DNA from 3 places in the Phyllobacterium sp. CCNWLW183 genome. Region 3 is predicted to be linked to each of the others. Evidence: riboswitches for the same ligand, from Rfam matches in the RefSeq annotation. Region 3 holds a riboswitch; each other region holds the start of a gene.

Region 1 (10,041 bases), on a different contig from region 3:
CCTGACTGTTTATTTTAGCGCAATTCCGAATAGAAAACCGGTTCCCATTTTCCTGGAATTCCTCTCATCTAGGCTTATACGAAGAACATGAGCAGATGGAAGCGGTTTCATCGCTTGACGATATGTGGCGCAAATGTTTGTATATGAATGAAGTTCCCATATATGGGTATATAATATATAAGGGCAATATACAAAGCCCGACGGGAGGATAATTTGGCTAAGATCCAGCGCGTGGAACTGCGGATGGTTGACCTGCCGCCAAAGGTGCTGCGGACGGATGCAATTCAGAGTTTTGTCAGCCAGGAAACGCCAATCGTTACAATTACCGATAGCGATGGCGCTGTGGGCACGGGTTATAGTTATACGATCGGAACGGGCGGATCGTCGGTAATGCGACTTCTTTCCGATCATCTGGCACCCAGACTGCTTGGCAAGGATGCAGACCAGATCGAAGCCATCTGGCATGATCTTGAATTTGCTACACATGCAACCACCATCGGCGCAATTACTGCGATTGCGCTTGCAGCCATTGACATCGCTCTGTGGGATTTACGGGCCAAGAAGCAGAATCTGCCTTTATGGAAACTTGCTGGCGGCGCAAAGGATCGCTGCCCGCTTTATACAACTGAAGGTGGCTGGCTGCATATTGAAAAGCAGGCTCTGGTCGATGACGCGCTGCAAGCCAAGGCAAAGGGTTTTAAAGGTGCCAAGGTCAAGATCGGCCGTCCGCATGGATCGGAAGATCTTGATCGCCTGTCGGCCGTTCGCGCTGCCGTCGGTTCCGGATTTGAGATCATGACGGATGCAAATCAGGGTTTTTCACTTGATGAAGCCATTCGGCGCTCGCACGTGTTGCGGGATATTGATCTGGCGTGGCTGGAAGAGCCGCTGCCAGCGGATGATATTGATGGGCATGTGCGCCTGTCAGCTTCTACACAAACGCCCGTGGCGGTTGGAGAATCGCTCTATTCGATCCGGCATTTCCGCGAATATATGCAAAAGGGAGCCTGCTCCATCGTTCAGGTCGATGTTGGCCGTATTGGCGGGATCACTCCCTGGCTGAAAGTGGCTCACGCAGCGGAAGCCTTCAATATTCCCGTATGTCCACACTTCCTGATGGAACTCCATGTCAGTCTGACATGCGCGGTTCAGAACGGCAAATATGTTGAGTATATTCCCCAGCTTGATGATCTGACCAAGACTCAAATGCGGATCGAGAATGGCTATGCTTTGGCACCGATGGAACCAGGTATCGGAATTGACTGGGACTGGGATGCCGTCAAAGCGCGCAGCGTGGAAGAGTTCACCACTGAAATTCGCGTTTGATGGCTGACTTAACGAGAAATGATTGCCCTGTTCAGGGCTGAAGTGCATGACTGGCATCATAAGATGCCCAATGGAGATATGAGATGACAGGCAAGCTTGAAGGCAAACGCGTTCTTATCACGGCAGCTGGACAAGGCATTGGTCGGGCTTCGGTGCTGGCTTTCGCACGCGAAGGTGCAATCGTGCATGCAACCGATATCAATCAGCAACTGCTCGATGCTTTGCCGAAGGAAGCCAATATCAAGCCGCGCAAGCTCGACGTGCTCAAGGCAGAAGAAGTGACGCAGGTCATTGGCGAAATCGGCGCTATCGATGTGCTGTTTAATTGCGCTGGTTTTGTCCATGGCGGTTCAATTCTCGATATGCCGGACGCCGATCTGGATTTTGCACTTGATCTCAATGTTCGCGCCATGATCCGCACGATCAGGGCGGTACTACCGGGTATGATCGAACGTAAGGACGGTGCTATCGTCAATATGTCTTCAGTCGCCAGTAGCGTGAAAGGTGTCCCGAACCGTTTTGCCTATGGCGTAACCAAGGCTGCCGTATTGGGAATAACCAAATCGGTAGCCGCGGATTATATTACGCAGGGTATTCGCTGCAATGCGATCTGCCCCGGCACGGTGGAAAGTCCTTCGCTTGAGCAACGCATGCGCGCTGGTGGCGACTATGATGCCACGCGGGCGGCATTTATCGCGCGCCAGCCCATGGGGCGTCTGGGCCTCCCGGAAGAAATCGCTGACCTTGCCGTCTATCTTGCTGGTGCTACCTACACCACGGGACAGGCCTACAATATTGATGGCGGCTGGACAGTTTAGGAAAGACCATGACCATCATCACTGATCTTCGCGTTTTCGATATCCGTTTCCCGACCTCGCAAAGTCTGGACGGATCGGATGCCATGAATCCTGACCCGGACTATTCGGCTGCCTATGTTGTGCTGGATACGGATGCAGGGCTTTCCGGCCACGGCCTTACCTTTACCATCGGGCGCGGCAATGAGATCTGCTGCCTTGCCATTGAGGCCATGAAACACCTTGTTATCGGCCTTGAACTTGATTGGATAAAGGAAAACCCGGGCAGATTCTGGCATTTTATCACCGGTGACAGCCAGTTACGCTGGATCGGCCCTGATAAGGGTGCAATGCATCTGGCCACGGGCGCGGTAGTGAACGCCGTTTGGGATTTGCTGGCCAAGGAAGCGAAGAAGCCTGTCTGGCAACTGGTCGGTGAAATGACGCCGGAAGAGATCGTCAAAATCGTGGACTTCCGCTATCTCACAGACGTGCTGACGCCTGAAGAGGCGCTGGAAATTCTGCGTAGAGCAGAGGTCGGTAAGAAAGAGCGTATTGAAACGCTAAAAGCAGATGGGTATCCCTGCTATACGACATCGGCAGGCTGGCTGGGCTATTCCGATGAAAAGCTCCGTCGCCTTTGTCAGGAGGCCGTGGATGCGGGCTTCAACCACATTAAGATGAAAGTCGGCCGCGATCTCGAAGATGATATCCGACGTCTTACCATCGCGCGTGAAGTGATCGGCCCTGACCGCATTCTCATGATCGATGCCAATCAGGTCTGGGAAGTGAATGAAGCCATTGATTGGGTGAACAAGCTTGCCTTCGTCAAGCCGTTCTTCATTGAAGAGCCAACGAGCCCCGACGACGTTGCGGGCCATCGCAAAATTCGGCAGGCTATCCATCCGGTGAAAGTCGCGACCGGTGAGATGTGTCAGAACCGCATCATGTTCAAACAGTTCATCGCCGAAGGCGCTATCGATGTCGTGCAGATCGATAGTTGCCGCATGGGTGGACTGAACGAAGTGCTGGCGGTGCTGCTTATCGCCGCAAAGTATGAGCTACCAGTCTGGCCGCATGCGGGCGGTGTTGGTCTGTGTGAATATGTCCAGCATCTGTCAATGATTGATTATATCGCCGTTTCAGGGACGAAAGAGGGCAGGGTTATCGAGTATGTCGATCATCTGCACGAGCATTTTGTTGATCCCTGCAACATTCAGGATGCGGCCTATATGCCACCCTCGCTGCCGGGCTTTTCAATTGAGATGAAACCGGAATCGATCAAGCAGTATTTGCATCACGGTCTTTAAAGCCTTTCCGCCCGGTAAATGAACCATCGCCGTCTCTGGTGATATTCATTGCTGACATGGAAAGGGTATTGTGCCGCCATTCTGACGTGCCGGAGTGGCGGCATTTTCTGTTTTTTCGGTCGTGTCGTCTTGTGTAAATGCGATGTCGTTTCCGCACCTATTCTTTTTATCATCCGGATGCTTTTATCAGGCTACTTGAGGTGCCGCTTTCTAGGGAAGGTGGAGAATTGGGAAGCCGGTTTAATCCCGGCGCTGCCCCCGCAACGGTAGTGGAGTGAAACGCGGCAAAATAGCCACTGGAGCATGGTTCCGGGAAGGCGCCGTGAGGCTCGCAAGAGCAACTCCAGAGCCCGGAAACCAGCCGCAAGCGATAACACCGACTGATCGCGGTGGGCGATCAAGGAGCATTGTTTTGTATGGGCAGCCATACGGACGGTCTTCTCCGTCACCACCAGTCAGTTCTTTCGCAAATGAGATGGCGAGGACACGACATGGACGCACATAGTGAACTACTCCGGAACCTGAAACACCGGAAACCTGGCTATGGCCTTGAGCAGGCTTTCTACAATGATCCGGAGTATTTCCGGTTGGATATGGAAAATATCTTCTACCGCGACTGGCTGTTTATCGGTCATGATTGCGAAGTGGCGCGACCGGGCAATTATTTTACCGTGCAGATTGGCGATTATCCGGTCGTTATCGTCCGGGACCGCGAGAAGAAAATACGCGCGTTTCATAACTCATGCCGCCATCGCGGGTCGCGCGTTTGTGCTTCTGAACGGGGCACCTCGGCGAAGCTTGTTTGCCCCTATCATCAGTGGACTTATGAACTGGATGGCCGTCTATTATTCGCGCGCCAGATGGGCGACGATTTCGATGCCAGCCAGCACAGCCTGAAGACGGTGCATTGCGAAAGCGTTGGCGGCTATATCTTCGTCTGCCTTGCGCCGATTGCGCCGGATTTTGCCGCTACGCGTGCCATGATCGATCCTTATCTTGCACCGCATCGCCTCAGCGAAACCAAAGTCGCCTTTCAAAGCTCGATCGTGGAGAAGGGTAATTGGAAGCTGGTGTGGGAAAACAACCGCGAATGCTACCATTGCGCCGCCAATCATCCGGAACTCTGTAAGACGTTTCCTGAAGCACCAAGCGTGACTGGCATACAAGGCTCAAAGGATGATCCGGAAATCGTGGCGCATTGGGACAAATGCGAAGCCGCAGGTCTTCCGAGCGTGTTCCGTATCGATGAAAATGGCCAGTACCGCGCAACACGCGTGCCGCTGCTTCACGAAGCCGAGAGCTATACCATGTCGGGCAAACGTGCTGTAGCGCGTCAGCTTAGCGATGATGTGAATGCACGGCAGATCGGTTCGCTATTGCTCTATCATTATCCGACGACGTGGAATCACATTCTGGGGGATCATGCCCTTTCTTTCCGCGTTCTCCCGCTTAGCCCGACCGAAACCCAGGTCACGACCAAGTGGCTGGTGCACAAGGACGCGGTGGAAGGCGTCGATTACACCATTGAGGAACTCACGCATGTCTGGCTCGAAACCAATGATCAGGACCGCCAGATCGTTGAAGAAAATGCTTTTGGCATTCGCTCTCCTGCCTATGAGCCGGGCCCTTATTCGGTAGAGCATGAAGGCGGTGTTCTGCAATTCCTTGAATGGTATTCCAACACGATGGAAACGCGCCTTTCCGGCGACAAGCGACTGAGCAAGGTAGCGTAGTGAATATGGGCATTCCTCAAAAGTACCCGCATCTCGATCAGATGCAGCCATGGAACGACCGGCTGCATCTGCTGGAGTGCCTGTCTGTCATTGAGGAAGCGCCCAATGTGAAGACATTCACATTTCGTTCCGACAATCAAAACTGGTTCCGGTATGAGCCCGGCCAGTTCATGACGTTTGAATTGGGTACGCAACCGGATGCGGTCCTGCGTACCTACACTCTCTCTTCCAGCCCCTCGCGGCCATTTACGATTGCAATCACGGTCAAAGCGCAGGATGGCAGCATCGGCACCCGCTGGATGCTGGACCACCTCACGCCGGGCGCGCGGCTGAAAGCATTTGGGCCGCTGGGTGACTTTTCGATCTCAAAACATCCCGGCGAAAAATATCTGTTTATTTCTGCCGGATCAGGCATCACGCCTATGATGTCAATGACGCGCTGGATGCAGGATTGTGCACCACAAAGCGATATTAGTTTTGTCAGTTGCGCACGCCGCCCGAGCGACATCATCTTTCGCAAGGAACTCGAATATCTGACCAGTTGCATGCCAAATCTCAAATTGTCCTTTCTGATCAAGGAACATGAAATGGGGCAGCTCTGGACGGGTATCAGAGGCAGGCTCGAAGCGCCGAAGCTTTCGCTATTGTCGCCCGACTTCAAGGAACGGACGGTTTTCTGCTGCGGTCCTGACGGATTCATGCGCGATGTTCGGGCCATGCTGGAAGAGTCCGGCTTCGATATGGCCAATTACCATCAGGAAAGCTTCGGTTCCGCCGCCGAACCTGTGCTTCCGGTAATGGACGATATTTCTACGGAGGTGTCTGAAACTGCCGCGATCGTCACTTTCTCCATGGCCGGCAAGGATGTGCACTGCGTCGCAGGCGATACAATCCTCAAGGCTGCCCGTGGTGCTGGCATTCGAATTGCCGCGGCCTGTGAATCCGGATTGTGCGGCACCTGCAAGGTCATGAAAATTTCCGGCAATGTCGATATGAACCATAATGGCGGGATTCTCGACGAGGAAATTGATGAAGGCTATATCCTGGCCTGTTGTTCCAAACCGTTGGGCAATGTCGAAGTGGAAGCCTAGCGCAAATTTTGCTCCAGCTCCCAAGCGCATTTTCGTGTTGTCGATCTCAATCCCCTTGCTTTTCCCGATGCATTGCTTGACGAAGCTCGTGTATTGCCAAAGGCCGAGATTCGCATAGAGCAGGCCGGCTCAAAGCTGTGGGGAGGAACCCAAAATGGCTGCACCAATTTTTGCTATCAATCATGTCGCTGCCCCGAATCTTCGCCCTGCCGCGTTTTTTCAATTGGCGGTGGCGCTTGGCTTGCGCGATGTTGAGATCCGTAATGACCTTGGCGGCAATGCGATTATTGACGGCACAGCTGCAACTGAAATGAAGGCGCTATCGAAAGCAGCCGGCGTGCGCATTGCCACGATCAATGCCTTGCAGCGCTTTAACGAGTGGACTCCGGAACGTGAGCACGAGGCTATTGAGCTTGCGGATTATGCGCGAGACGCTGGCGCAGCGGCACTTGTTCTGGTTCCTGTCAATGATGGCACGGGTCAGGAAGAGGGTGAGCGGCAGACTAATTTGCGAAAGGCGCTGACGGCGCTAAAGCCCATTCTTGAGAGCCGCGGACTGTTGGGTTTTGTCGAACCGCTGGGCTTTGAAATTTGCTCGCTTCGTTCAAAGGGCGAGGCAGCGCATGCCATTGAGGCTATCGGGGGTAAGGCTTGTTTCAAGCTTGTCCATGACACTTTCCATCATCATCTTGCCGGAGAGCCAGAATTTTTTCCGGATTTGACAGGGCTCGTCCATATTTCCGGCGTGACGGATCCTCATGTGAGCATTGATGATATGCGTGATCCGCACAGGGTTCTGGTTGATGAGAATGATCGCCTAGGCAATGTCGATCAGATCCGCGCACTTTTGAATCAGGGCTACAAGGGCTTGTTTTCATTTGAGCCTTTTGCAGAAGAAGTCCAGAAAATGGCTGACCCGGCACGTGCCATTTCTGCCAGTATGGCATGGATTAATACCCGATTGGGCTGAACGCCGCTTCGCTCTAAAGGCCTATATCCCATGGCGTCCTGCTTTCTGATAAGGTAGGTGCGACTATTGTTGGGAGAATGGCGATGTTCCTGCAAACGATTGACGATGAAAGCGCGACGGACGAAGTGGCCGAAATTTATGCCAGGCACAAAGCCCAGCTTGGCTTCGTCATGGACGCGACGCGCTGCTTTACGGCGCGCCCTGATCTTTTGCCCGCCTATACAGATTTCATGGATAAAATACGGGCAGGCTTTTCGCTCGGCATGCGAGAATGGCGGCTGATCACGCTCATTGCGGCAAAGCACATCCCTTCGACCTATTGCTCGCATGTTTATGCGAAACAACTGATCGGCGATCTTGGGTCAAAGGAAATGGTACTCGCTGTCCATAGCGATTTTCGAACTGCCGGGCTTTCTGCTGCGGATGTGGAAATGCTGGCCTATGCGGAAAAGATTACGCGGGATGCTTCCAAAGTTGAACAAGAAGATATTAATCGGCTACGCGCGGCGGGCTTCACGGATGTCCAGATATGCGACATCGCCCTATGTGCCTCATTCCGTTGTTTTGTCAGCCGTTTCTTTGATGCGACAGGCGCTGCGCCAGAAGCAATATTTCTTGATCCAGATATCAATTTTCAAACGGCGATGACTGTCGGAAAACGTTTCTAAACTGATGAGGCACTGCGCCGTTCTACAGGTTTCGTTGCGATAGGCTATGGCGCTATTTCAGAATCTCTTTGGCATTGACCCAAGACACTCGGTTGATTGTGATGTGATTTCGTCTTGGGTGCGACGGAACATTATCGCTCCCCCAAGGTTCCTGTATCCCAATCGACAGGAGGAAAATCATAATGAAGACACTAGCTGAGATTTTTGAACACACATTGCATGACGTCTATTATGCCGAGAATGCGCTCGTCAAAGCTCTACCAAAAGTTGCGAGCGCTTCCAAAGACGCCAAACTCAAAAAGGCAGTAGAAGAGCATCTTGAAGAGACGAAGGGTCAGGTAAAGACGCTGGACCAGGTTTTCAAATCGCTGGGTCTTAAGCCGAAAGCCGAAAAATGCGATGCCATTGAAGGTTTGATCAAGGAGACGGATGGTCTTATTGAAGAGGCTTCCGGCACCGCGCTGAATGCGGGCTTGCTTGCCGCTGCGCAAGCCGTGGAGCATTATGAGATTGCCCGCTACGGCTCATTGCGGGAATGGGCTAAAACACTCGGCCATGACGAAGCTCACAAGCTGCTCAGTGAAATTCTCGATCAGGAGAAGGCAGCCAATAACAAGCTGACCAACATCGCTGTTGAGAGCGTCAACAAGCCTTAACAGGCCCTTCTATCGGACAAATTGAGCGGGTCTGGCAAGTTTGCCGGGCCCGTTTTCATGTTGGATGGACAGCGAACCATTTTGCGCAGCTGTGCAACTAATTACTTCGTCTAACTATAATCGAGAGTTGAATCGGACTTGACGATGAAGCCTTAAAATGGAATAAATATTTCAGAAACTAGCGTGGCGGTCTGTACATTCCGAAAACGCGCCAGGATCGAGTTGCGCGAGAGATACGCGCTTTCCATAACTTCGTCGCTTACCGGTCAGGGGTAGTGGCCACAAGGACGAAGTGGAAGATTCCGGATAGAAAGGTGTTGCCGGGCACCATTGTGGAGGAGAAAAAAGTGAAAAAGTTTCTATTGGGAGTGGCTGTTTCAGCGTTGATGAGCAGTTCGGCGCTGGCCGCCAATATAGGCGTGTCGATGGCGCAGTTTGATGACAATTTTCTCAACGTTTTGCGCACGGGGATGGAAGACTATGCCAAGACGCTTGATGGCGTGACTTTGCAGGTTGAAGATGCGCAGAATGACGTGGCGAAACAGCAGAGCCAGATTCAGAATTTCATCGCCTCAAAAGTAGATGCGATTATTGTCAATGCGGTGGACACGGATGCCACTGCGGCCATGTCGAAAATTGCTGCCGATGCCGGTATCCCACTGGTTTACGTTAATCGCCAGCCAGCAAATGTCGACGAATTGCCTGAGAAGCAGGCTTTTGTCGCCTCCAATGAAACTGAAGCGGGCACACTTGAAACAACGGAAGTCTGCCGGTTGCTCAAGGGGCAGGGCAAGGTCGTCGTCATGATGGGCGAGTTGTCCAATCAGGGTGCGCGGGCACGCACAAAGGCCGTGCATGATGTGATTGCGACCGATGCATGCAAGGGAATCTCCATTGTTGAAGAGCAGACCGCCAACTGGTCGCGCACACAGGGCGCGGATTTGATGACAAACTGGCTCTCGGCTGGCTTGGAGTTTGACGCTGTAATTTCGAACAATGACGAGATGGCAATCGGGGCTATCCAGGCGCTTAAGGCTGCGGGCCGTGCCCCGGACAGTGTCGTTGTTGCCGGTGTTGACGCCACACAAGACGCTTTGGCGGCAATGACTGCCGGTGATCTTGATGTAACCGTATTCCAGGATGCGGCAGGGCAAGGCAAGGGTGCTGTCGATGCGGCACTCAAGATTTCCAAAGGCGAGAAGATTGAAAGCAAGGTCTATATTCCTTTCGAGCTCGTAACGCCTGAAAACCTGTCGAAATATCAGTCAAAAAACTAAGCAATAAGTCGTTGCCGGTCTCTCCCCGCCTGGGGAGAGACCGCATTGGTATTTAAAGCAGCCAAACTCTCTGGGAGGAGAAGAGCATGACACTCAGCCCTTCAACCATGGCGGCAGTTCGTGCCAGCGGTGCGGTGCCGCAGGCGGAATATCTTTTGAATGTTGAAAATGTCCGCAAGGAATTTCCAGGTGTTTTGGCGCTGGATGGTGTGCAGT
Region 2 (10,041 bases), on a different contig from region 3:
AATACTCTCGCTCATTATACCCCCGAAATGATTTGACGTAATTGATTGCAGCGCAACCCAGCAAATTCAAGTGCGTAAACAACACAGCGGGCGCCTAATCGCATCAAGCCATATAACTGTCCCGCAAAACCGCTCGCCAAACGCGAAAATCCAACTATTGTCCGCCTCGTTCAAACGAGTCTCCCGCCATGTCCGCCTTTTTCGACAATGTTCATTTGATTTTGATCGCTGCCGCCTTTGCGGCAGGCTTCATAGACTCGATTGCGGGAGGAGGCGGATTGGTGACAGTACCTGCGCTATTGCTGGCCGGTATGTCACCAATAGAATCGCTCGGGACCAACAAGTTGCAATCGCTTTTTGGTTCGGCCTCCGCAACCGTGGCATACGCGCAAAAGGGCCATGTCGATTTGAAAAAGCAGCTGCCGTCAGCCTTGATGGCAGCGCTTGGAGCGGTTGGGGGTGCTCTGCTGGCCGGGTTCTTGCCCGGAGACGTGCTGCGCGCGTTTTTGCCATTGTTGCTAATAGCAATCGCGCTTTACTTTGCTGTCAAACCCAATATGGGCGATGTGGACAGGGCGCAACGCCTTACACCCTTTATTTTTGGCCTTTGCATCGTTCCCTTGATCGGCTTCTATGATGGGCTTTTCGGGCCCGGCACGGGCTCGTTCTTCATGCTTTCTTTTGTTTCCCTTGCAGGTTTTGGCCTGTTGAAAGCCACTGCTCACACGAAACTGCTGAACTTCTCGTCAAATCTTGGCGGATTCATAACATTTGCATTTCTTGGCGCAATCAACTGGAAAATCGGTTTATTAATGGGAGTGGCGCAGTTCATTGGTGCACGCATTGGCGCTGGCATGGCTATGAAAAATGGCGCGAAAATCATCAAGCCGCTTCTCATCATCGTATGTCTGGCCTTGGCAACCAAGCTTCTGCTTGACGGCGACAATCCAGTCCGTGTGTGGCTGTCGGACTTGTTCTAAAGTCCGACTTCAAGCGGCAACACCAGCCAGTCTTACATCATCAGAACTCGATACCCTTCTGTGCTTTGATGCCCGCACGGAAAGGATGTTTGATCATTTCCATTTCCGTCACAAGGTCGGCAAACTCGATTAGCTCATCCTTGGCATTACGACCTGTGATAATGACATGTTTCATGTGCGGCTTCTGTTTCAAGACGTCAATGATTTCATCGACGGGCAGATAATCATATCGAAGCGCGATATTCAGTTCGTCACAAAGCACCAACTCAGTTTCGTCATCCAATATCATCGCCTTTGCCTGCTCCCACGCATTGCGCGCCATCGCAATGTCACGTGCACGGTCCTGCGTTTCCCAGGTAAACCCCTCGCCCATGGCAGAAATCGTCACTTGCTCCGGAAACTTTTCGAGAACCCAGCGCTCACCCGTATCCCACGAGCCTTTCACGAACTGAATGACGCCGACTTTCATGCCGTGCCCCAATGCGCGGAAGACAACACCGAAACCGGCGGTGGACTTGCCTTTGCCTTTGCCCGTATTGACAATGACCAAGCCCTTCTCGTCCGTTTTCGTGGCCTGTATCTTGTCGCGAACGGCCTTTTTCTTACGCATCTTGTCTGCGTGCCGTTCGTTGATTTCCTCTTCGGTCAGGTTCTGTAATTTTTGTGATTTTTCAGCCATTTGGCGTGTCCTTCCGAATCATAATCTCAAGCAGCAAGCTTACTCAGTTCAAATCGTGCCGAATTGGAACGTGGCGACCAGAAACCACGATCCACGGCAGCTTCCAGTTTCTCGGCGATATCACGCAGCGCATGGGGGTTTTTTTCGGCAAGAAAAGCCCTCACATCGTCATCCACCAGAAATGCCTGATAGACTGCCTCAAAATGGTGATTGCCCACAGCCCCTGTCGTAGCGGCAAAAGCAAACAGGTAATCAACTGTGGCAGCCATTTCAAAAGCGCCCTTGTAGCCATGACGCATGACACCCGCAATCCATTTGGGGTTTGTCACGCGCCCACGCACAGTGCGTGCAATCTCTTCTTCCAGTGTACGGATGACTGGTTTTTCAGGGCGCGAATGATCATTGTGGTAGATCGTGGTCCGCTCGCCCGACACAAGCTCCACCGCAGCCGACATACCACCTTCAAACTGGTAATACTCGTCTGAATCAAGCAAATCATGTTCCCGATTGTCCTGATTTTGAACAACGGCATTTACCGTCCGCAATCGTTCTTCGAGAAGGCCACGCTCTGGCTTGCCTTCTTCGCCTGCCCCATAGGCGTAGCCGCCCCAGACCAGCCACGCTTCGGCCAAATCATCGCGCTTCGCCCAATCATTCTCATCCATAAGCGCTTGCAGCCCGGCGCCATAAGCACCCGGTTTAGAGCCAAAAACACGGAATCCCGCGCGTTGTTTGGCAAGCTTTTCGTCGGCACCTTCGGCAATCAACCGCGCCTGTTCACTATGCATGCGCGCAGCGATGGGATTGTCCTGCTCGTCTTCGTCCAATGCTCCCACCGCACGAACGGCAGTATCAAATAATGCAATTTGATCAGGAAAAGCATCCCGGAAAAAGCCGGAAATACGCAAGGTTATATCCACGCGCGGACGCCCCAGCAAAGCAATCGGAATAATTTCATATCCAGTAACCCGGCGGGATGCCATGTCCCATACGGGTTTGACTCCAATCAGCGCCAGTGCCTGCGCAATATCATCTCCGCCGGTGCGCATATTCGACGTGCCCCAAGCGGTTAGACCAAATGATGTCGGCCATTCGCCATGATCTTGCGTATATCGGCGGATCAAAAGCTCGGCAGATTTTTGTCCCAATTCCCATGCGGCGGGTGTCGGCACAGCGCGCGTATCAATGGAAAAAAAGTTGCGGCCTGTTGGCAAAACATCCGGCCGTCCGCGTGTTGGTGCTCCCGAAGGTCCCGGTGCTACAAAACGCCCGTCAAGTGCCGTCAAAAGTGCATTAATTTCTGCATCGCCACATGCTGAAACAGCCGGATGCAGATTGTCGCGGATGCCTTCCAGCACCGCCGTAGTCGCAACCCAATCTTCAGGGCATTCAACTTCACCCGCCACCAGCTTGGCCGCGAGGATTTCAATGCGCTCGACCGTGTCTCCGGCGATACGCCAAGACGCATCGGAAAGAGTTCTCAGGCCTTGCGGACGCAAACCTTCCCATGGCGCGGCCATGTCACAATCAAGCGGGTCAAAGCCATCGAGTTTGAGATCCAAAGCAATCGCACGTTGCAGACTTTGATCAGATCCATGCCCCGAACCGCGGGGTACACGCGCCAAAGCCACAACCAAATCGGTTAACAGGCTGCCTTTGGGGGATTGCCCGAAAATATGCAATCCATCGCGAATCTGCATTTCCTTGAGATCACAGAGATAGGCATCAAGTTTTTGCAGAGCGAGATCATCTGGATCATGGTCATGAATGCCGGCATCCGTGTCGAGGCCAATATCGCGCACGAGATCGAGAATTTGTCCCTTTAGACGCACAAGACGACGCGGATCAACGCCCGAGGCTTCGTAATATTCGTCAACAAGCGCCTCGAGATCCTTTAACGGCCCATAGCTTTCAGCACGGGTCAGTGGCGGCGTCAGATGATCGATAATAACTGCCGATGAACGGCGTTTAGCCTGCGTACCCTCACCTGGGTCATTGACGATAAAAGGATAGATATGGGGAACAGGGCCTAAAACCGCCTCTGGATAGCATGCTTCGGATAGCGCGAGGGATTTGCCCGGCAGCCACTCCAGATTGCCATGCTTGCCAACATGTACAATGGCATGGGCACCATACACGCTCCGCAGATAGGCATAGAATGCGATATAACCATGCGGCGGCACAAGATCAGGCGAATGGTAAGTCTCTTTCGGGTCAATATTATAACCACGAGCCGGCTGAATGCCGACAAGAGTTTCGCCGTATCTCGTCAAAGGCAGCGCAAATAGGCTATCGCCTGCAATGAAATACGGGTCGGCTTCTGGTTTGCCCCAACGCTCGACTACTGCAGCCTGAATCGATTGAGGAAGAGTATCGAAGAAGTCCTTGTATTCTCGCAGAGAAATCGTTTCGCGCACCTCGCGCCCATCATTCGCGGAATTGGTTGGTCCCGCCATCAATTGATTAATCAGAGCATCGCCATCGGCAGGAATATCGGCGACCGGATAGCCCTGCTCGCGCATTTTATTGAGTATATGCCGCGTTGCAGCTGGCGTATCCAAGCCGACGCCATTGCCAAGGCGGCCATCGCGATTTGGATAGTTCGCCATGATCAATGCCGTCAAACGCTTGGCAGGCTTTGTGGCGCGAAGACGAGCCCAGCCAGCAGCCAATGCTGCAACGAACTCAACCCGATCGGCCAAAGGCTCATGCGTAACAATATTTGCTTGAACCGCCTCATCATAATGGCGTGCGGATTTGAACGACACCGCGCGCGATAAAACCCGACCATCTATCTCGGGCAGTGCAACATTCATCGCCAGATCGCGCGCTGAAAGCCCCTGATCAGAATTGCACCATTGATCGACACTTGAGCCTGAGAAGATGACTTGCAGCACCATAGCATCGTCATGCTCAAGCACGGTGGGCTTACGCGACGCGCCGGGCACCGAAACCGCAAATCCAGTTGCATTCAGGACCACTGCTGGCGCGGCTTCATTAAAAATACCTGTCAGTGTTGCAACTGAGACTGGATCTTTCAGGCTGGAAACGAAAACCGGCAAGGGGTTAAGGCCCTTTGCCTTCAGCGCACTAACCAGTGCTTCCACGGGTTGCATTTGTCCGCTTTGCACCAGTGCCCTGTAAAAGCAGATAGCAACAATTGGAGCATCCGCCACCCAGTGTTTGCGCAATTCGGTTAGCGATGGAGCCGAGCTCCCCGGCCACCAAAGGCCCGCCTTTAATAATGGTGCAGCCTCTTGCGGCTTGTCACCACCATGGATCATGGCCGCACAATAGTCGAGGAAGTATTGCGCGTTCTGCGCTCCACCTTCCAGCAAGTAATGCCAAAGAGCGTCGCGATCCTGACGCGTAACCGTCGAAAACCGGTCCAGACCCGGGTCGGGCTTGTCATCACCCGGCAGAACCGCCAAATGAACCTTATGATTTACAGCGCAGGCGTGGAGCGCTTCCAACCCGTAAGGCCAATAGCTTTCGCCGCCGATAATCCTGACAACGATAAGTTTGGAATATTGGGCTGTCCGCTCGATATAGGCATCGACGGACATGGGATGCGCAAGCGCCATCATATTTGCCAAGCGTAACGACAAGCCATTACCAGCTTGCCGTTGGGCCATACCAAGGCTCGCAAGTTCTGTATCGGCAGCAGAAAGAAACAGCACATCTCCCGGTGTCTGGCCGAGATCAATTGCCTCGGTGCCTTCAGCAATCGTTCCTTTTTGAGCCAGCAGAAGATGCATTCAATTTCCGATCAAGCTGCAGCAGCATTAACAGCTGATGTAATGGCTGCTGAATCAATATCGTGCAGGCCAATAACAACGAGCCTTGTCTGGCGTTCTTCGCCCGGATTCCAGCTACGATCAAAATAATGCTCGATGCGTGATCCGACGGCTTGAATGACCAGGCGCATAGGCTTGCCGGGTACATCAACGAAACCTTTGAGCCGCAGGACATCATGATCGACGATCACATGCTTCAACTTCTCAACAAATGATTTGGGCTCTGCAACCGGCCCAAGCCCAACGACAAAGCTTTCAAATTCATCGTGATCGTGCTCTTCGCCTGCCTCATGTTCCATCTCGTGATGGGACTTGCGGTTCGCAATATCCTCTTCGGTGCCAATACCAAGTCCAAGTAGGAGTTGATTGCTAAGCTTGCCAAAGCTAGCCGAAACCATGTTAAGTGAACGCGATGAGCGGCTCTGCACGTCACTCTTGACCCCGGCAAGTTGAGCTTCGTCAATAAGATCGGTCTTATTCAGAACAATAAGATCGGCGGCGCGAATTTGATCCTCGAACAGCTCTTCCAGCGGGCTGTCGTGATCAAGTGACTCGTCCTGCTCGCGCTGAGCATCAACCTTATCGTGATCATCTGCAAAACGGCCTTCCGACACGGCGGCAGCATCAATAACGGTAACAACGCCATCAACGGTTACCTGTGTCTTGATTTCCGGCCAGTTAAAAGCGGCAACCAGCGGCTGTGGAAGAGCAAGACCGGACGTTTCAATGACAATGTGATCAAAGCGATCAGGTCGATCCAGAAGCTTGGTCATGGTGGGAATGAAATCATCGGCCACGGTGCAGCAAATGCAGCCATTGTTAAGTTCGATCATATCTTCGTCGCGGCACGCTTCGATACCGCAGCCTTTGAGCAAATTCCCGTCAACGCCAAGATCACCAAATTCGTTGATGATCAGCGCGATGCGCTTGCCATTGGCATTTTCGAGCAGATTTCGGATCATTGTAGTCTTGCCCGAACCGAGAAAGCCAGTGATGACCGTTGCCGGAATCTTGTGACCCTGCATTTTGTTATCCCTTCATTTTGAGCGGCAGCCCTGCTGCCACGAAATAGACTTTTGCCGCAGCGGCAGCCACGGCTTGATGCAATCGGCCTGCGTGATCACGAAACTCACGTGCCATGCGGTTTTCCGGTACTATTCCAAGACCAACCTCATTGGAAACCAGAACAATGGCACCGGCGAGATGGCTCAGTGTGTTTGTCAGACGTGTTATTTCGGCGTCGATATCACGTTCGGCCATCATTAAATTGGTCAGCCACAGTGTAAGGCAATCGACCAGGATTGCCTTTTCGACACCAGCAAGACTTTCCAGTTTTCCGGCCAGATCAATTGGTTCTTCAACTGTAATCCATCGGGATCCGCGCCGCGCTCTATGATGCCCAATTCGCTCGGACATTTCATCATCCCACGCTCTGCCGGTGGCAAGATAAATAGCATCCCACCCGGATGATTCGATCAGACCTTCGGCAAAGGACGATTTGCCGGAACGCGCGCCTCCAAGAATAAGGGTAATTTCGCGTTCCAGCGGTTGCATTACTGCTCAAGCTCCGATGAAGCATAATTCTGAATTGCCCAGCCCAGTGCAGTACCAAGTACAACCCAGAAGAAGAGATTGGTTGCCAGTGCTGAGACGGCGAACTCTGAGGCAAGTGTCGGAGGCACCGCTGATGTCAGATCTTCTGCTTCCGGTGCGCCATAAATATGGGGAGCGACAATCAATACAACACCAAGAAGCTTAGCCCAAATCTGCTCACGCAGTACGATCAGATAGACGCCGCCCGCCGTCAGAATGACAGTTATCAGCCACCAGGTCTGCCGCATGGCCAGATCGGCTGCAGGCATAGCAGGCAATTCAGGGGCAAGGCTGAACGCCGGTGCAAAATTGAAGATGAAAAATCCTGCAAGCCCCCAATAGATTCCGTTCTGAAGGGTAATGCGACGACCGAGGAAAAGCGCCGCAGCACCAGTGATCAACGCAAAGCCTGCTCCAGCCACCAGATTGATCAACAACGTATTACCGAGACGTCCAAATGGCAGTTCGGGACCCGCCTCTTCCGCATGTTCGTGCGGAGTAACCGCCGCAGGTGCAGATTCGCTCGCAGAGGCAGGCGTATCATGGGAATGACCTCCGCCACCCGCACTTTCATACTCTTCCGCATGCAATATGAGCGGTACATTTTTTACATACATGGCCGGTGTTAGAATTATTCCGGCAAACAGACCGGCTATGATTGTAGCCAGCAAATATTTGACCAACATGGAGTCGACTCCCCAATTCCAAAAGCGAGACGCCGGGCACCTGCAAAGGCCCCGGACCAAACAAACCATCATTATTTCAATGCTTAAGGGTCGATAGCTGAATCAGCATTTCAGCTTTCAAAGACTCAATGGCAAGGAAATCCATATGAATGGCGGGTGTCGTGTGCTGTGTCATGCAGCGTTTCAGAATGTGAAAGACCGACGCCATAAATAATGAACACGCCGAGAAGCAATGACACAACAGCCGTCGTCAGACGCGATGCGAGTGGGAGAGAAATCGTATTAGAAGTACGAACAGTAGCCATAACAACCTCCGTGCAGGGCCAGAAGGGAAAATCCCCCTCGGTTTTGGGCACTATTACCCTGTGATTGGCAGGTCTCCTGGCTCGCGGGTCGCAAGATAAATGCCGCCTTCCCGGTTTCCCAGTGACTGCCGTCCGCTTTCGCGTTCAGCATGGCATATACCCTAACCGCTCTACAGTCGCGGGGTCGGCTGCGGTGGGGTCGCCCTAATGGGTACGACCGTCGCATTCCCTTTTGATCCCTGGCCTTTGGCCAATGCGGGAACCAATCATCTGCTGAACGTTATTCACCAAGCGCTCTAAAAGTCAAACGAATCTGCGACACCTTGATCGCTGCCTACGCCGTCAGACACGTTTAAGCGCAAACAATGCCTCGATATCCAGAACTGACTCCAATTGCGCTGCAATGGAGTCGAGCGCCGCATCTACACCAGCGTGATAATCGAGAACGCCAGCAGATATTCCCATGGACTTTAAAAGTGCTGCCCGGAATGCGTCCGCGTTGAAAAGCCCGTGCATATAGGTACCGAATACTTTGCCGTCAGCGGATATTGCACCATCCGCTATGCCATCAATATTCACGGCTGGCCGGATGCAATCGGGGCCAGTCGTTCGACCAAGGTGAATCTCATAGCCCTTCAACGGTATGTCAAACTGCAATGAATGGGCTTGGACATTGCGCACGGTCTTCTCCGGCTCCATAACTGTATCAATATCGAGATAACCAAGACCTCTAATTTCCCTGATATTTCCTTCAATCCCTTGGGGGTCAGATACTGTTTTACCCAGCATCTGGAAGCCGCCACAAATGCCGATAATATGACCACCTCTGCGCCTGTGCAGATCAAGATCGCGGTCCCAGCCATTTTCACGGAACCGTTGAAGGTCACCAATGGTGGATTTGGAGCCCGGAATAATGACCAAACCTGCATCTGCAGGGATTCGCTCGCCACTTTTGATCATGACGACCTCGACTTGCGGTTCAGCTATCAGCGGATCGAAATCATCAAAATTGGCAATGCGATCAAGCACTGGAACGGCAATTTTCAACGCCCGCCCATCACCTTTGACCAGCCGTTCCAATACAACCGAGTCTTCCGCCGGAAGACGGGAGGCATCTTTCAACCAAGGGACAACCCCGAAGGACGGCCAGCCCGTAAATTGTGTGATAGATTTCAAACCGTCATCGAAAAGCGAAATGTCGCCGCGAAACTTGTTGATCAGATAACCGGAAATCATATCCCGATCTTCAGGAGAAAGAATTGCGTGCGTGCCGACAATCGACGCTATCACCCCGCCTCGATCAATATCGCCAACCAGAACCACAGGCACATTGGCTTTGACGGCAAAGCCCATATTGGCGATGTCCCCTGATCGCAGATTGATTTCTGCGGGCGATCCAGCTCCTTCAACGATGACTATGTCCGCATCGGCACGAACGATATCCCACGACTCCATAACCGCATTCAGCAATCCCGCCTTGTATTGCTGATAATCCCTGCCCTTCGCCTGTCCCCAAACTTTACCCTGGACAATGATTTGGCTGCCCGTTTCTGACTGAGGCTTCAGCAATACCGGATTCATGTGAACGGACGAGGGCACGCCACAAGCCAGCGCTTGCAACCATTGCGCCCGGCCAATCTCACCACCATCATCGCTAACAGCAGCATTGTTCGACATGTTTTGCGGCTTGAATGGAAAAACCCTCAAACCGCGATTGCGCGCCAGACGGCACAATCCCGCCACCAAAACGGATTTGCCAACGTCAGAGCCAGTTCCTTGCAACATGATTGCGTGTGTCATGGGCTTTGAGTAGCGGATATGTCTTTCTCTTCCTAGTCCCATGCAAGCCGTTGCGCGCTTACGCGCATCCGATAGAGTGAGCGGCAGCAATATTCGGGAGGAACTATAATGGACGCAGTCGTTGATGCGGCGGCCGGTCAATTTGAACTCAATGATGATCAACTGGCAATTCAGGATATGGCACGCGCTTTTGCGGCTGAT
Region 3 (10,041 bases):
ATGGCTCTTCAGGAAATCGAGAAGCTTCTTATATCCAACATCATCCTGATAATCGAGCAGTACGAGAAACTGCGGATTGCGCGATGCAACAGTTTCCCAAGAGGTGGTGGCCCAGCTGGATTCCAGGTCATCCATGATGTTGACGCCGCCAGCTTCGCTGATCATCGCTGAAGGGATGGCGAACTTTCCAGCGGTGAATGGTTTGTCTTCACCGGAATCATAAAGGAACACGCGGGTACCGCTGTTGGTGCCGACCTTCTTTTTGATCTGTGCCAATTGGGTCTTCCAGCCGGAAATCAGTTTTTCAGCTTCTGCTTCCTTGCCGAAAATTTTGCCCAGCTTTTCGATGTCGCCATAGAGAAGTTCCATGGAAGCGGCAGGGCGGTTTTTATCGAGATGGACGCAGCTCTCGGTCAGTTCGAGGGTTTTGATTCCATAGGGCGCAAGTGTATCGGGGGTAACTTCGCCGCCGATGCGCATGCCGTAATTCCATCCGGCAAAGAAGAAATCAGGCTGCACGGCGATAATATTCTCGAGTGTCGGATTTTTTGGTGCAAGTTCCGGAATGGAACCCTGCTGCTTGATGAAGGCATCATCGAGCTTGTACCAGCCGGTGATTCCGGTCACGCCAACCATTGAAGATTGCAGGCCAAGCGCGAAAGCCATTTCGCTCATGTTAATATCATTGACGACAACGCGCTTGGGCGCTTCATCGAAACTTACGGTTTTGCCACAGCTGTCGACAGTTACTGGAAAGGCGAATGCCGGGGCCGATAGAATCGTAAAGGCCAAGGCGAAAAGGGATTTTTTCATAAAATACTCCGGGGGTGAGAATGGGCGTCATGGTTTGGTTCGGGTGCTTCAAACACCATAAGATCGCGTTGGCGGGATGGGTGCCTGAGGCGCAGCACATCAAGGTCAAATACATCGCTGACAATGCGCGGGGTTAGCGTTTCGTCGGGCGTGCCTGATGCTACAAGCTGAGCGCTGTGCATGACTGCTACATGGGTGGCAAAGGGCGCAACAAGCGGCAAATCATGCAGAACGGCAATGGTCGTGACATTAAGTCCGGCAACCAGCAGGAGCAGTTCGCTGCGCGCCTTTGGATCGAGGTGATTGGTCGGTTCATCAAGAAACAGGATGGCCGGTTGCTGGGCGAGGGCGCGCGCCAATTGCATGCGCTGCCGTTCGCCGCCTGACAATGAACCCAATGTACGACGGCGGAAATGGCTGATCCGCGCGCGCTCCATGGAATCTTCGACGATTTCCCGGTCGACCGTGCGCGTTAAGACGCCCAGATGGGGAATGCGGCCAAGAGATACATAATCCTCGACAAGAAGCTGTTGATCGGGGGCATCGGTCTGGCCGACAAAGGCAAATTGCCGGGCCCGCTCAAGCGGCGACATTGTACCGATAATTTTGCCGTTGAAGCTTATTCCGCCGGACGTCGGTGGCAGCAGCCCGGCCAGCATGCGCAGCAAGGTGGATTTTCCAGCGCCATTCGGCCCGATAATAGCGAGCCTTGCGCCACATCTTATGCCGACCGACGCAGCATCAACCAAAATATGGGTTCCGGTTTTATAGCTCACGGCTGTTGCATCAAGCTGTATATGGCTCACGGGCGCGCTCCCATGCCGTGGAAATATTCTGAGGACTTCGACATGGGTAAGAGATAGCGTAATGTTATAACAATCGTCAATGCCGATTGTTTGAGAGGGTAGATAATATGATGCTGGGTCGAAGTGACGATGCGCGAAACGTTCATACCTGCCAACTTTCAAGGGGAGGACAGAGAACGCAGACGATGAACCGGAAGCTATTCAAAGCATTCGGGTGCCGCTAATGCGGACAGAGGTCATCGCATCGCTCCCGGCACACCCCGTCCGGTTCGAATTTCAATTATGATGGCAGGTCTCCTGGCTCACGGGTCTTGGCAAAGCCTTACCTTCCCGATCTTGCGATCAGTGGCATCATCAGGCGTCGCTCACCGCTTACAGTTGCGGGGGCAGCCACGGTTTCGGTCCCTTTTGGGTACGCCTCACCGTGTTCCCTTTTCATCTCCAGCATTGTCTAGCCGGAGAAACCATCACGATGATTAGTAGTTGAACCGAAGTGAAAATGAAATGGGGTAAAAGAGATAGCACTTGGAAAAAATAGAAGAATGCTATGTTTCCCTCAGGAGTGAGAGGGAGGCTATCGCCCACCTCCCGTTTTCTGGTTTAATGAATGGAGATCCGGATAGTGAGTGTCCAGCTCGTCCGGGTCTTTTTCAATTCCAGGGTGATAATCAGCAGCTACCCTTTGTTGGCATTGAGTTTCTGCGTGGTTCGACGGGGCTCACCACGAGGAATGTGGTTTGATTGCACATTGGTCGATAACCTTGCAGGAAGTGACTTCCTGCAAATAATAACCTCCCTCATGGTGAGCTCCGTCGAACCACGCAGCAAGCCTAATGCAAATTATATTACCCCCTCTCTTGGATTTGGTTGTGTCGTCCATTTTGCCAGCCCGTTTAAGGTGCAGATTCAGTACGTGCTAAAATAAATGGCAGAATAAGTTTTTTAAGCGTGAACAAGCCGATGGAGTAGGCTAGGCTTCGCATGTAGCCTTTGGCGACATCGATGTTTTATTGAATTTTGGGGCGACATGGCAATTCACGCAGCAGTCTATCACCTGACTCACTATAAATATGATCGCCCCATCATGCTCGGGCCGCAGATCATCCGCCTTCAACCAGCTCCGCACTCGAGAACCAAAGTGCTGAGCCACTCGTTGAAGGTCAGTCCATCCAACCATTTCGTCAATTTGCAGCAGGACCCTTACGGTAATTTTCTGGCCCGTTTTGTCTTTCCTGAGCCCGTCACGGAGCTCAAGATCGAAGTCGATCTCATTGCCGATATGACCGTCTATAATCCGTTTGATTTCTTCGTCGAACCTGCCGGGGAAATCTGGCCATTCGCTTACCCCGAAGATATACGCGACGATCTTTCCATATATATGAAGCCGGAGCCGATTGGGCCGCTTCTGTCGGATTTTCTGGCAACGATTGATCGCTCAAGCACCAATACAGTCAATTTCGTCGTGGACCTTAATGCCCGCATCCAGCGCGAGATTGGTTATGTTATCCGCATGGAAACCGGTGTCCAAGAGCCGGAAACCACGTTGAATGTCCGTACAGGTTCGTGCCGTGATACCAGCTGGCTTCTCGTCCAGACCTTGCGTCATCTTGGCTTGGCGGCGCGTTTTGTTTCCGGCTACCTCATCCAGTTAAAGCCCGATCTGGTGGCGCTGGATGGGCCTGCCGGGACAACGACGGATTTTACTGATCTACATGCCTGGTGCGAGGTCTACTTGCCGGGTGCCGGTTGGATTGGCCTTGATCCGACATCGGGGTTGCTGACTGGCGAAAGTCATGTCCCGCTGGCCGCAACACCTCATTATCGCAATGCTGCACCGATTTCAGGCATGGCTGAACCGGCCAATGTCGAATTCGGTTTTGACATGCGGGTAACGCGCGTCTCGGAGCATCCACGCATTACCAAGCCATTTTCCGATGAATCGTGGGACGCGCTCGATGCGCTTGGCAACAAAGTCGATGCGCTGCTCAAGGAACGGGATGTTCGCCTGACCATGGGCGGCGAGCCGACATTCGTTTCAATTGACGATTTTGAATCCGGCGAATGGAACACCGATGCCGTTGGCCCAACCAAGCGGGCAAAAGCTGACAAGCTGATCCGGCGCTTGCGTGATCGTTTCGCGCCGGGCGGATTTCTGCATTACGGGCAGGGAAAATGGTATCCGGGGGAGAGCCTGCCGCGCTGGACGTTCTCACTCTATTGGCGAAAAGACGGCCAGCCCATCTGGGTCAATCCTGATCTTATCGCCGTGGAAAACAGCAAGGCGGATGTCAAACCGGAAGATGCGGGCAAACTGCTGGTGGAGATGGCTGGCGAATTGGGCGTTGAAGAAGATATGGTTGCCGCCGCCTATGAGGACCCCGCAGAATGGATCGTCAAAGAAGGCAATTTGCCGGAGAATGTTGATCCTTCAAACTCCATGCTGAAAGACCCGGAAGAGCGCAGCCGCATGGCGCGTGTTTTCGAACGGGGACTGACAGAGCCAACAGGATTTGTATTGCCGGTACAGCGCTGGAACAGCCAGGCTGCGCAAGGTCCGCGCTGGCGCAGTGAAAAATGGACTACGCGGCGCGGCAAGCTCTTTCTGGTTCCGGGCGACTCTCCTGTCGGTTACCGCCTGCCGCTGGGCGCTCTGCCACATGTGCCGCCTTCCGAGTTTCCCTTCATCGTGCCGGTTGACCCTTCCGTAGAGCGGGGTCCTTTGCCGGATTCGCCGGCATTAACCGGCATTGATGTGAGAGACGAGCCGCAAGCGGTTGCTTCGTTCACCGCCGCCGAAGGTAATGCCCAAGAGCGTGTGGAGCAGGAACTGGGAGAGATTGGCGGCGCGGTGCGTACAGCCATTTCGGTTGAACCGCGCGATGGCCGGTTGAGCGTGTTCATGCCGCCGGTTGAGGCGCTTGAGGACTATCTTGAACTTGTCGGGGCGGCGGAAGCTGCTGCCACCAAACTCGGCTTGCCGGTTCATATCGAAGGTTACGGACCACCGCAGGACCCGCGCATCAGCGTGATACGCGTTGCTCCCGACCCTGGCGTGATTGAAGTAAATATCCATCCGGCTTCGAACTGGCGCGAATGCGTGGCAACAACCGAGACGATTTATGAGGAAGCTCGCCAGACAAGGCTTGGCGCTGATAAATTCATGATTGACGGGCGGCATACGGGCACTGGCGGCGGCAATCATGTGGTGGTTGGCGGCGAAACACCCAATGACAGCCCGTTTTTGCGCCGTCCGGACCTTCTGAAAAGTCTGGTTTTGCATTGGCAGAGACATCCATCCTTGTCCTATCTGTTTTCAGGCATGTTCGTTGGCCCGACCAGTCAGGCGCCGCGTTTCGATGAGGCGCGGCACGACAGTCTTTACGAACTGGAAATCGCCATGGCGCAGGTGCCTCTGCCAGGTCGTGGTACGCCGCCTCTGCCTTGGCTGGTGGACCGGCTGTTCCGCAATCTCCTGGTGGACGTTACCGGCAATACGCATCGTTCGGAAATTTGCATTGACAAGCTTTTCTCGCCAGATGGTCCAACCGGACGGCTTGGCCTCGTCGAATTTCGCGGTTTCGAAATGCCGCCCAATGCCCGCATGAGTCTCGCACAACAATTGCTGGTTCGGGCATTGATTGCCCGCTTCTGGAACAACCCGATCGAAGGCAGCTTCGTGCGTTGGGGTACGACATTGCATGACCGCTTCATGCTGCCGGCTTTCGTCTGGGCGGACTTTCTCGATGTGCTGGCCGACCTGCGCCAGAACGGCTTTGACTTCCGTCCGGAATGGTTTGAGGCGCAATTGGAATTCCGCTTTCCCTTCTGCGGTGAAATCGTCAATGAAGGCGTCAGACTGGAATTGCGGCAAGCGCTTGAACCTTGGCATGTGATGGGCGAACAGGGCGCTATTGGTGGCACGGTGCGTTTTGTTGACAGCTCTGTCGAGCGTTTGCAGGTGAGGGTCGAAGGCTATAATGCCGCGCGTTACAGCGTTGCCTGCAATGGCCGCGAAGTGCCGCTGAAAATGACTGAGACCAATGGTGTTGCTGTTGCAGGGGTTCGCTACAAAGCCTGGCAGCCGCGCTCCGGCCTGCATCCGATGATCCCGGTCAATGCGCCGCTGGTGTTTGATATTTACGATCAATGGTCGGGACGGGCTATTGCAGGCTGCACCTATCATGTCGCCCATCCGGGCGGGCGCAGCTACGACACATTCCCGGTTAACTCCAATGAAGCGGAGGCGCGCAGGCTCGCGCGGTTCGAGCCCCGCGGCCACACGGCTGGAGCCTATGAGCTGCGAAAAGAACAGGCATCGCCGGAATTCCCGATGACGCTGGATTTAAGAAGGCCGCGTGGTTGAGTTGTGCGTGGTTCGACAAGCTCACCATGAGTAAGGTGGTTTGGCTTCATAGGTAGCTGTGAGATCGTAGAACTACTCAATGCAATCCTCAACCTTCCTCATGGTGAGCTTGTCGAACCACGCACAATAAGTATGCAGCGGATATGAAACACCCTATAGATTGATGATGTCGCAAGTGAATAAAACCAAGGCACCCGTAATTCCCAGCCTGCTGGCGGGCTACAAGCCCTTGCCGGGAATTGCCGACGAAATGATTGATCCTGCGGGTGCCGTTCGGCCCGGCTGGGAAACGCTGCTGCATGCGCTGGATGAAATCGGCCCGGAAAAATTGGCGACACGTTTTGCGCGCGCCAATCAATATCTGCTGGATGCTGGCGTATTCTACCGCATCTATGACGAGACGGGCACGCAGGAACGCCAATGGCCGCTTGCCCATATTCCCCTGCTTATCAATCAGGAAGATTGGGATACGATTACCGCTGGTTTGACCCAGCGCGCCGATCTGCTTGAAGATATCGTTTCCGATATTTATGGCGAAGGAAAGCTTGTACGCGATGGCGTGCTGCCGCCTGACCTGATTGCATCGAACCCGGAATTTCTGCACCCGGTGGCCGGTATAAAACCGGCAAGCGGACGCTTCCTGCATTTTTGTGCTTTTGAATTGGGTCGCGCTCCAAATGGCCAATGGTGGGTGCTGGGCGACCGGACACAGGCACCGTCGGGCGCAGGATTTGCGCTGGAAAATCGTGTGGCAACCACCCGCGCTCTGTCCGATATTTCCGCCTCAATGAATGTGCATCGGCTGGCGGGCTTCTTCAAGGATTTCCGTGACTCGATGCAGTCGCTGGTCACCGATCCGCAGGCCCGTGCTGCGATCCTGACGCCCGGTCCCAACAATGAAACATATTTCGAGCACGCCTATATCGCCCGCTATCTTGGCTTCATGCTGCTTGAAGGCGACGACCTGACGGTTGCCAAGGGCAGGGTGATGGTGCGTACCGTTTCAGGACTGAAGCCGGTTGATGTGCTTTGGCGCCGAATGGATGGTGCCTATATGGACCCGCTCGAGCTTAAATCAGATTCGTGGATCGGTACGCCGGGCATGGTGGGTGCCTTGCGCAGACGCTCTGTCTCGCTGGTCAATGCGATTGGTTCGGGCATTCTTGAAACCCGCGCCTTGCTGGCTTTCCTACCAGCCATTTCAAAAGCCCTGCATGAGCGGGATCTGGCGCTGCCAAGCATAGCGACGTGGTGGTGCGGGCAGGAAAAAGAGCGCAAGCATGTCATGGACCGGTTTGACCAGATGATGGTGGGCCCGGCTCTTTCAACACGTTTGCCATTTGAAGACGAGCAGGCAACTGTGCTGGGATCAAATCTTGATCCTGAAGCACGCAGCGAACTGTTTGCCCGATTGCAGAATGACGGGCGCGGGCTGGTCGGTCAGGAAGCTGTCAAGCTTTCGACGACCCCCGTCTATGTCGATGGCAAGCTGGAACCCAGACCCTTTGTGCTGCGTGTCTTTGCGGCGCGTCACAAGGATGGCTGGAGCTTTATGCCAGGTGGTTTTGCGCGCGTCGGCTTTACGCTCGATACGGCGGCAATTGCCATGCAGCGCGGCGGGCAGGCGGCGGATGTCTGGATCACCAGCAAGGGGCCGGTTGCAAAGGACACGCTGCTTCCCCGCGAAGATGATGTTTTCCAGCGCAATGTGCCGGGAACCCTTCCTGCGCGCGCTGCTGAAAACCTGCTATGGATGGGCCGTTATATTGAGCGCGCCGAAGGAACCGCACGCATACTGCGCGCCTGTCATGCGCGCTTTGCCGAGGCACCCAATCAGGAATTGCCGCTTCTGACCGAAATGCGCGCCTATCTCAAACCACTTGGCGTTGATTTGGATCAGGCGGTTCCCAAGGGCTTGCAACGATCAATCGACGGCGCGATGCTTTCGGCTGGACGCATTCGCGACCGGTTTTCGCCCGATGGCTGGCTGGCACTGCACGATCTATCAAAGACCGTGCACCGCTTTTCCGATGTGGTGTCACCCGGCGATGACACCACCCGCGCCATGACGATTATCCTGCGCAAGCTTGCCGGATTTTCCGGTCTCGTCCACGAAAACATGTACCGGTTTACCGGCTGGCGCTTTCTCGAAATAGGCCGCAGGATTGAGCGCGGCATCCAGATGGCAAGCATGCTTGCCCGCCTTGCCCGGCATGATGCCGCGGAAGGCTCGCTGGAAATGCTGTTGGAGATCGGCGATAGTGTGATGACGCATCGCCGGCAGTATAGTGTTTATTCCGGGCGGATCAGCATTCTGGATCTTCTGGCGCTGGACCCGCTCAATCCGCGTTCGATCATCTTTCAGCTTGACGCGCTGAAAACGGAATTCAGCTTGCTGCCAACGCGTGAGATGGGCCGGAATAAACCGGCGGGCATGCAAATGTTCTCCAAGGATGTGTTACGATTGCACACGCAACTGGCCATTTCAGAACCGCATGAATTGACGCCGGAAACACTTCACAAGGTCGCCTATGACATTGGTGCTTTGGCCGATGCAATTTCCGAGACGTATTTTGCGTGAGCGAGTCCAGAACTGATGCTGTATAATATCCGCCTTCATCTCCATTATGATTATGCGCGGTCAGCGGCTGCCGGGCGGCATCATGTGCGGGTCATGCCGCAGACATTGCCGGGTGTTCAGCGTGTTATTGCATCCAGTCTGTCATTCGATCCCGTATCGGCAGAGCGCTCGGAGTTCATCGATTTCTTCTCCAATTCGGTTACGTCCATCGTTTATCGCAATCCGCACGAGACACTTGATGTAAACATGACCGCGCGCGTCAATGTCATGCGCCCTCCGGTCATGCTTGATGTTTCACCCGATATTGCAGGGCTGAGGAAGGAAATTCGCAGTGTGTGGTCGATAGCGGCCGACGCGCCGCATCATTTTCTCGCTTCAAGCAAATATGCGGCCATTGATCCGGATATTACTGCCTATGCTGCGTTGAGCCTCACCAGTAGCCGAACCGTTACGGAAGCGGTGAGCGATTTGAACCGCCGAATCCACGCGGATTTCAAATATGATGGCGCAGCCACGGATGTGCGCACGAATGCTCGTCAGGCCTTCGATCTCAAGGCTGGTGTATGCCAGGATTTCAGCCATGTTATGATCGCGGGCTTGCGAGGGTTGGGCATTCCGGCTGGCTATGTCAGCGGCTTCCTGCGAACCATACCGGCGCCGGGCAAGGAACGGCTTGAAGGCGCTGACGCCATGCATGCATGGGTACGTGCCTGGTGTGGACGGGAAGCGGGCTGGCTGGAATTTGATCCGACCAACAATATGGCTGCCAGCAATGATCATATTACGATCGGCTGCGGCCGTGACTATGCCGATGTTTCGCCCATTGTCGGTGTTTTGAAGACAAGCGGCTCACAAGAGGGCAAACAATCGGTGGATGTCATCCCGCTGGAATAGCCAAGCGAGTTATAATGTTTTTGCGAAAACATTATAACTCTGGTTTTCACAACAGATTTGCATCCGTGACAAGATTATTGGAATGGTTTTTCTTGGGTTTCGGTAGGCTGCGGAATATGGTTCATGTTCTGAGCCGTCAGCGTTCAAAATGCGGGATGAAATTCCAAAGTGCTATTGCCTCTTTCTGTTCCACCATTGATGCTGACAACGGGACCCGTGCCGGTTTACCCCGAAGTGCTCAAGGCGCTGGGTGCGCCCGTTCTTTATGATTACCATCCAACCTTTCAAGAGTTCTATGCGGCTGTTGTCGAGAAGCTGCGGCTTGCGTTTCGAACCGATATAGCGCCGGTAATCATGCAAGGAGAAGCAATCCTTGGCATTGAGGCCGGCGCTGCTGCTCTGATTGCCAAGGATGACGTGGTGCTTAATCTTGTATCCGGCGTTTATGGCAAGGGATTTGAAGGTTGGGCGGCAAGATATGGCAAGGAAGTGATTGAACTGGCGGTTCCCTTCGATGAGGTTATCGACCCGCAAGCCGTGAGGGATGCGTTTCGCCAAAGACCCGATATTTCCGTGGTTTCACT

Evidence for each region. Region 3 has a riboswitch for cobalamin ahead of V9K95_RS10925 (ABC transporter ATP-binding protein). Riboswitches for the same ligand answer to the same signal wherever they lie in the genome.
Region 1: linked by a shared signal. The riboswitch ahead of V9K95_RS05225 (aromatic ring-hydroxylating oxygenase subunit alpha) and the one ahead of V9K95_RS10925 (ABC transporter ATP-binding protein) in region 3 are both predicted to bind cobalamin.
Region 2: linked by a shared signal. The riboswitch ahead of V9K95_RS03130 (CbtB domain-containing protein) and the one ahead of V9K95_RS10925 (ABC transporter ATP-binding protein) in region 3 are both predicted to bind cobalamin.

The regions. Positions count from the first base shown of each region.
Region 1 is NZ_JBBCBN010000001.1:1,088,033-1,098,073, reverse strand. Features, by position in the region: gene V9K95_RS05240 (mandelate racemase/muconate lactonizing enzyme family protein) at 214-1,326, shown strand; gene V9K95_RS05235 (SDR family oxidoreductase) at 1,410-2,144, shown strand; gene V9K95_RS05230 (L-fuconate dehydratase) at 2,153-3,430, shown strand; cobalamin riboswitch at 3,612-3,810, shown strand; gene V9K95_RS05225 (aromatic ring-hydroxylating oxygenase subunit alpha) at 3,922-5,163, shown strand; gene V9K95_RS05220 (hybrid-cluster NAD(P)-dependent oxidoreductase) at 5,169-6,254, shown strand; gene V9K95_RS05215 (TIM barrel protein) at 6,409-7,224, shown strand; gene V9K95_RS05210 (carboxymuconolactone decarboxylase family protein) at 7,308-7,892, shown strand; gene V9K95_RS05205 (YciE/YciF ferroxidase family protein) at 8,075-8,548, shown strand; gene V9K95_RS05200 (sugar ABC transporter substrate-binding protein) at 8,896-9,825, shown strand; gene V9K95_RS05195 (sugar ABC transporter ATP-binding protein) at 9,912-10,041, shown strand, end outside.
Region 2 is NZ_JBBCBN010000001.1:656,812-666,852, forward strand. Features, by position in the region: gene V9K95_RS03095 (tellurite resistance TerB family protein) at 1-15, opposite strand, end outside; gene V9K95_RS03100 (TSUP family transporter) at 189-980, shown strand; gene cobO (cob(I)yrinic acid a,c-diamide adenosyltransferase) at 1,021-1,659, opposite strand; gene cobN (cobaltochelatase subunit CobN) at 1,686-5,417, opposite strand; gene cobW (cobalamin biosynthesis protein CobW) at 5,429-6,481, opposite strand; gene cobU (bifunctional adenosylcobinamide kinase/adenosylcobinamide-phosphate guanylyltransferase) at 6,486-7,010, opposite strand; gene V9K95_RS03125 (CbtA family protein) at 7,010-7,735, opposite strand; gene V9K95_RS03130 (CbtB domain-containing protein) at 7,861-8,040, opposite strand; cobalamin riboswitch at 8,090-8,322, opposite strand; gene V9K95_RS03135 (cobyric acid synthase) at 8,383-9,840, opposite strand; gene V9K95_RS03140 (isobutyryl-CoA dehydrogenase) at 9,949-10,041, shown strand, end outside.
Region 3 is NZ_JBBCBN010000004.1:119,432-129,472, forward strand. Features, by position in the region: gene V9K95_RS10920 (ABC transporter substrate-binding protein) at 1-813, opposite strand, end outside; gene V9K95_RS10925 (ABC transporter ATP-binding protein) at 810-1,619, opposite strand; cobalamin riboswitch at 1,890-2,103, opposite strand; gene V9K95_RS10930 (transglutaminase family protein) at 2,647-5,982, shown strand; gene V9K95_RS10935 (circularly permuted type 2 ATP-grasp protein) at 6,149-8,563, shown strand; gene V9K95_RS10940 (transglutaminase family protein) at 8,579-9,457, shown strand; gene ppaT (pyridoxamine--pyruvate transaminase) at 9,626-10,041, shown strand, end outside.